2 regions of the Clostridium beijerinckii genome follow, and region 2 is predicted to be linked to the other one. Evidence: a T-box and tRNA genes for the amino acid it is inferred to sense, from the RefSeq annotation. Region 2 holds a T-box; the other holds one or more tRNA genes.
What was found. A T-box is a leader RNA that pairs with one kind of tRNA and senses whether it is charged. The one in region 2 lies ahead of PZA12_RS00630 (glycine--tRNA ligase), so its partner is inferred to be a tRNA-Gly.
Positions count from the first base shown of each region.

Region 1 (3,420 bases), 1.9 Mb from region 2:
GTTCTTGTCCCTAATATCACACGAATTTAGAACTCCTCTCAATGTTATTAGCTCAGCAATTCAAGCCATGAACTATATTTGTTCCAATGAATTGTCAGATAAAGCAAAAAAGTACTTACGTATGATAAGACAAAATACCTTTAGACAGCTAAGGCTTGTTAATAATTTGCTAGATATCACAAGAGTGAATGCAGGACGAATTAAAATTAATAAAAAGAATGTAGATATTGTGTTTTTGACAAAGTCTATCATAGAGTCAATATGTACATATGTAGCTTTAAAGTCCATTGATGTAACATTTGTACCTTTAATTGAAAAAAAAATTATAGGAATTGATGATGAGAAATATGAAAGAATACTTCTAAATCTTCTTTCTAACGCCACTAAATTTACTCCTGAAGGCAAGCCTATTATTGTAACTTTAAGTTCTATAAACGATAAGATATGTATTGAAGTTAAAGATAAAGGAATAGGTATACCAGAAGATAAGGCGAACATTATCTTTGAAAGATTTGGACAGGTAGATAGTTCTCTATCAAGACAGGCAGAAGGCGCAGGCATTGGTCTGTCGCTGGTAAAGAAGTTTGTTGAATCACTGGGAGGCAGCATATCTGTTAAAAGTGAGTTGGGCAAAGGAAGCGCTTTTACTATTTTACTTCCTAGTGAAACTATAATTGAGGACTATATGGATAAAGAACCAGTAAATTTATTGGATAATCGCCTTGTGCAAAATACCAAGATAGAATTTTCTGATATCTATTTGTGATGTATTTTTATGAAACTTCTCTTTAAATTGAAACCTGCTGATAAAGGTAAATACTTTTATCAGCAGGTTTTTAAATTTAATTTTACCTATTTTTCTGTATGCCAATTATCCAGACCATTTTTTATTTTTTGATATAAATAAATTATTACTCTGCAATAATACTTACCCTTCTATTTTTTAGCCATTCATGTAATTATTCATATTACAAAACTCTCCATAAACGCATTATTGTATTTAGATGAGTAAATCAAAAAACTTCTATATGTAGTAAACATATTACTTTAGGTTACTCTTCAATAAATTAATATAAATTATTTTCTATTTTTATATAAAGCATACATTCTCTACCGTATATCTACATGTAGAAATTAACTTAACACTAAACACAACATATGTAAATTAATCAATTTAGTTTGCAGCCATTAAACGAGGAAGGAGGTTCATATGAATTTTGATTATATTGAAAATCTGGTGAGAAGATGTAAAAATAATGATGAAGTCGCAAAAGAAAAATTAGCTGATGAGTTTAAGCCTTTAATCTATAATATCTCAAAGAAAACTTTTGTTGATGGATACAGCATTTATGATATTCAGCAGGAATGTTATAAATCACTTTTTAAATCTGTTTCCATGTACAATTTGGAGAAGCACAGGTTTGTTGCTTATGCTACTAATGCAATAAAGAATAATGTAAATGATTTAATTAGGAAAATGAATTTTAGAAGTTCCACTGACAGTAATGATGTTTTAAGTTTTCATGATAACTTTGAAGAAGATATCCCCTCACAAGAAATATCTATCGAGGCTTCATTATGTGAAGTCTGTGATTATGAAGATTTAAAGTCAGCTCTTAAAACTTTAAATGAAGAAGAAATTGAACTTATAAATTTTGTATTTTATAAGAATCATACTGTTAAGGAATATGCCTATTTTAAAGATATGTGCTACTCTACAGCCGTTTTGAAAAAGAAAACTATTTTAAGAAAAATATTTAATAGCATCCCAGTATATTATTAAAATCTAACAGCACCAAGGTTAACATTTACCTTGGTGCTGTTATTTTTATTTTACTGGAATATAAATTCCTAAAGAATAAAAAAGCCTAAAGTAAAAAGTATATTTATAACTATACTTTTCTACTTTAGGTTAAACAAATTGGTGGCTCACCCGGGAATCGAACCCGGGACACCATGATTAAAAGTCATGTGCTCTACCGACTGAGCTAGTGAACCAAAATAATAATTATGATAGGATACTTTTGCAAATAATTAAGCTAAATCAATTTCCTTGTAGCCTACTAATATTTTTACATGGGGTGAACGATGGGACTCGAACCCACGACAACCAGTGCCACAAACTGGCGCTCTACCAACTGAACTACGTTCACCATTATGGTGCGTTTTAAGGGATTCGAACCCCTGGCCCACGCCTTAGAAGGGCGTTGCTCTATCCAGCTGAGCTAAAAACGCATATTATTTATTATGTTGCAAACTCTTTAATTTTTTTGGAGCGGGTAGTGGGAATCGAACCCACCTTTCCAGCTTGGAAGGCTGGAGTATTACCGATATACGATACCCGCAACTAACCTGCTTGTTTATTATATGTTACATATTATAGGTTGTCAACACAAAAATTTAATTTTTTTCAAATAAAGTGCTGAATATTGTATTTTTTACCGCAATTTTACCTTATTTAGATATCTCTCACCTAGCAGTATCACAGGCTTTGACTTTTTTATTTACTGCATTAATATAAATTTATAAATATATTTAAATTTATATCACTTTGAGTATAATGCTTTTCAATAATAAGTTTATATTTGAAATTTTAGTAAGCAAACTGCTTAATAAATAATCTAATATTAAAACTTAATTATTTTATTTAACTAAATTTTAATATTAAATTAGAATTCACTCTCAATTATTTATTAGCCTCTTATTTTTTATTCCATGTCTTATTAAATTAAACCATAAAATAAAAATGTTAACATATGTGCTATATATATTTATAGTTACAGAGTATTATCCCGATAAACTGTATCTAATTACAGTACCACTATCTAACCAAATTCTAAATGGTTCAACTAATACTTTTTTCATTTACTCCCCTCCTAAATTTATTTTCATAGATAATTATTTCATATTAATTTGTTATTGCCTTAAATATTTTTTATTACCTTCTAAAAAATTCAATCATATATTACACTACCTAAAAGTTTTTAATTTAAATACTAACCTCTCCTTAAGCCACATTTTTCAAGCATATTCTGAAGAATATATATTCTTATATTCTAATATTCTAGAGAATATTAGAATATTCTCTATTTCTGCATATATCCTAAGTGAGATAAATGAAAATTCAAAAGATCTCTTCAAAAAAGTTATCCTGCAAAAAGTAAGATCCAAATTTTGCATCTGATTAACAGAGCTCTTTCATTTAATCTTTTATATTTAGAAGCATGCATTTCTTTTCTTTGATCATTCATAGAAAAAATGTATAAAAATTTTTATAAAATTTATTAAAGGAGAACACTTATGAGTAAAAGAAAACAAAATGAACTACCAAAAAATGATTTTGCACCAGATGAGAATGAAGAAATAATTGGTTTTACACCTGAACCAGTCATTTCTGGCAAGTGTATTTCATCTTTTTCA
Region 1 is NZ_CP144906.1:3,786,917-3,790,336, forward strand. Features, by position in the region: gene PZA12_RS17425 (hybrid sensor histidine kinase/response regulator) at 1-766, shown strand, start outside; gene PZA12_RS17430 (sigma-70 family RNA polymerase sigma factor) at 1,211-1,783, shown strand; tRNA gene PZA12_RS17435 (tRNA-Lys) at 1,923-1,998, opposite strand; tRNA gene PZA12_RS17440 (tRNA-His) at 2,078-2,153, opposite strand; tRNA gene PZA12_RS17445 (tRNA-Arg) at 2,159-2,235, opposite strand; tRNA gene PZA12_RS17450 (tRNA-Gly) at 2,272-2,345, opposite strand; gene PZA12_RS17455 (hypothetical protein) at 3,301-3,420, shown strand, end outside.
Region 1: it encodes a tRNA-Gly, which carries the amino acid that the T-box ahead of PZA12_RS00630 (glycine--tRNA ligase) is inferred to sense. The anticodon was not compared.

Region 2 (3,420 bases):
ACTCGGCTGTTAACCGATAGGTTGGAGGTTCGAGTCCTCTTCGCGGAGCCATTTTTTTATATTTTTTTAGAATAGTATTATAAGTTATAGCATGTATTTTGTAAGCATTGTTATAGCTTTTTTTATTCCATATGAATTTATACTAAATTTAAATTTGTGAACATTGTTACTCTTGAGGGGATAAGTTATGGAAATACTTACTCAGAGAATCACAGTTTGTAAAGAGAATGAAAAAGTATATTAGCTCGCCGAATTTTTCTCGCTTACATTTGAAAAATCAGATGCGCAAAAATCTACAGTTCCACAATCGCTTGAGATTTTATTCTTTCCAAGTTTTATAAAGATGAATTAGGAATATATAATATGTATTAATTCTAAAATGTAGATGCTATTTGATAATTTTGATAGTATAGAGATATAAATTTGATATTTTATTAAAAAAGGGTTGCATAATCTAAAAAAGCTGATATAATAGATTAAGTAATGACGTTCCGCGATAGCTCAATGGTGGAGCACTCGGCTGTTAACCGATAGGTTGGAGGTTCGAGTCCTCTTCGCGGAGCCATTTTTTTTATATTTTTTTAGAATAGTATTATAAGTTATAGCATGTATTTTGTAAGCATTGTTATAGCTTTTTTTATTCCATATGAATTTATACTAAATTTAAATTTGTGAACATTGTTACTCTTGAGGGTATAAGTTATGGAAATACTTACTCAGAGAATCACAGTTTGTAAAGAGAATGAAAAAATATATTAGCCTGCCGAATTTTTCTCACACACATTTGAAAAATTAGATGCTCAAAAATCTACAGTTCCACAATCGCTTAAGATTTTATTCTTTCCAAGTTTTATAAAGATGAATTAGGAATATATAATATGTATTAATTCTAAAATGTAGATGCTATTTGATAATTTTGATAGTATAGAGATATAAATTTGATATTTTATTAAAAAAGGGTTGCATAATCTAAAAAAGCTGATATAATAGATTAAGTAATGACGTTCCGCGATAGCTCAATGGTGGAGCACTCGGCTGTTAACCGATAGGTTGGAGGTTCGAGTCCTCTTCGCGGAGCCATTTTTTTATATTTTTTTAGAAAATATTCAATCTTGACATATAAAATGATTTTGTTAAAATTAATTTATAAATTAAATACACATGTTGAAAAAGAAGAGTAATTTATAAGTCAGTTGAAGAGAGATGATGTTTGGTGGAAATCATTATTGGTTATAAATGAATGGAGCTTTTGAGTGTGAGGAAATCGATGAAGAAAGATGGGCTTAAGCCAAGAAGGGTGGAACCGCGGAATTATATTTCGTCCCTTTGTGCTTAAAGCCCTTTTTATTTTATAAAAATATATTTGGAGGGATAAAACAATGGCAGTAGAAAAAACAATGGATAAGATTGTGGCTCTTTGTAAAAATAGAGGATTTGTATTTCCAGGCTCAGATATATATGGTGGTCTAGCTAATTCGTGGGATTACGGTCCTTTAGGAGTAGAATTCAAAAATAATGTAAAAAAAGCATGGTGGAAAAAGTTTGTTCAAGAAAGTCCTTATAATGTTGGATTGGATTCCGCTATTTTAATGAATAGAGAAGTTTGGGTTGCATCAGGGCATGTTGGAGGTTTCTCAGACCCATTAATGGATTGTAAGGAATGCAAGGCAAGATTTAGAGCTGATAAATTAGTTGAAGATCATATGACAGAAAATGGAGCAGAAGTAGCTACAGCTGATGGATGGACTAATGAACAATTGAAAGAATATATTGAAAAAAATAACATAGTTTGTCCTAAATGTGGAAAAATGAACTACACAGATATAAGAAAGTTTAATCTTATGTTTAAAACATTTCAAGGTGTTACTGAAGATGCTAAATCAGAAATGTATCTAAGACCAGAAACAGCACAAGGTATTTTTGTTAATTTTAAAGCAGTGCAAAGAACATCAAGAAAAAAAGTACCATTTGGTATAGCTCAAATAGGTAAATCTTTTAGAAATGAAATTACACCTGGTAATTTTACTTTCAGAACAAGAGAATTTGAACAAATGGAATTAGAATTTTTCTGTAAGCCTGGAACTGATTTAGAGTGGCACAAATATTGGAAGGACTATTGCTGGAATTTCTTGCTAAACTTGAATGTTAAGTCAGAAAATTTAAGAATGAGAGATCATGGAGAAGAAGAGTTATCTTTCTACTCGAATGCAACTTCTGATATAGAATATTTATTCCCATTTGGTTGGGGAGAACTTTGGGGAATAGCAGATAGAACTGATTATGATTTATCTAAGCATCAAGAACATTCTGGACAGGATTTAAGCTATTTAGATCAAACAACTAATGAGAAATATGTTCCATATGTTATAGAGCCGTCGTTAGGTGCAGATAGAGTTGCTTTAGCATTTTTAATTGAAGCATATGATGAAGAAGAGTTAGAAGGTGGAGATGTTAGAACTGTAATGCATTTACACCCAGCATTAGCTCCTTTTAAAGCAGCAATATTGCCTCTTTCTAAAAAGCTATCAGAAAAATCTTTAGATATTTATGCGGAGTTAAGTAAGAAATTCAATCTTGATTTCGATGAAACAGGAAGTATAGGTAAGAGATACAGAAGGCAAGATGAAATTGGAACTCCTTATTGTATAACAATAGATTTCGATACATTAGAAGATGAGTCAGTAACAATTAGAAATAGAGATACTATGGAACAAGAAAGAATTAAAATAAGTGAAATAGAAAATTATATCCAAGCAAGTTTGGAATTTTAGGATTATACCTAAACAAAAACTGATTCAAGATAATTTCTTCTTGGGTCAGTTTATTTTTTTGTTGCAAGTGTTATAATTAAAATAACGAAGAACAAATTTTGGCAATAATATATACGATGGATAGAGATTTAAATTTGGAGGATAAATCATGAAGAAAGATTTTAATGAGTTTAAAGAATTTATAGTGGGTAAGAAAGTTGGAGTTGTTGGAATTGGAGTGAGCAATATTCCGCTAATCAATTTTTTAATAGATTTAGGTGCTGTTGTAACGGCTTTTGATAAAAAGAATTTAGAAGAACTTGGAGACGTTGCAGATGGATTTAATAAAAAGGGAGTTAAGCTGGAGCTTGGAGAAAAATATCTAGATAACTTAAAAGGGTTTGATGTGATATTTAAAACACCATCAATGAGGATTGATAGTGAAGCATTAGTAAGGGCTAGAAAAGAAGGGGCATATGTTACTTCTGAGATGGAAGAGTTTGTTAGGTATACAAGAGGAAAAGTCTATGGAATAACCGGTAGCGATGGAAAGACAACAACAACAACAATTATTTCTAAGTTACTAGAAGGTCAAGGGTATAAAACATGGGTCGGAGGAAATATAGGAACTCCATTATTTTCAGAAATAGAAAACATACATGATGAAGAT
Region 2 is NZ_CP144906.1:134,325-137,744, forward strand. Features, by position in the region: tRNA gene PZA12_RS00615 (tRNA-Asn) at 1-51, shown strand, start outside; tRNA gene PZA12_RS00620 (tRNA-Asn) at 491-565, shown strand; tRNA gene PZA12_RS00625 (tRNA-Asn) at 1,006-1,080, shown strand; T-box leader at 1,156-1,329, shown strand; gene PZA12_RS00630 (glycine--tRNA ligase) at 1,380-2,771, shown strand; gene murD (UDP-N-acetylmuramoyl-L-alanine--D-glutamate ligase) at 2,920-3,420, shown strand, end outside.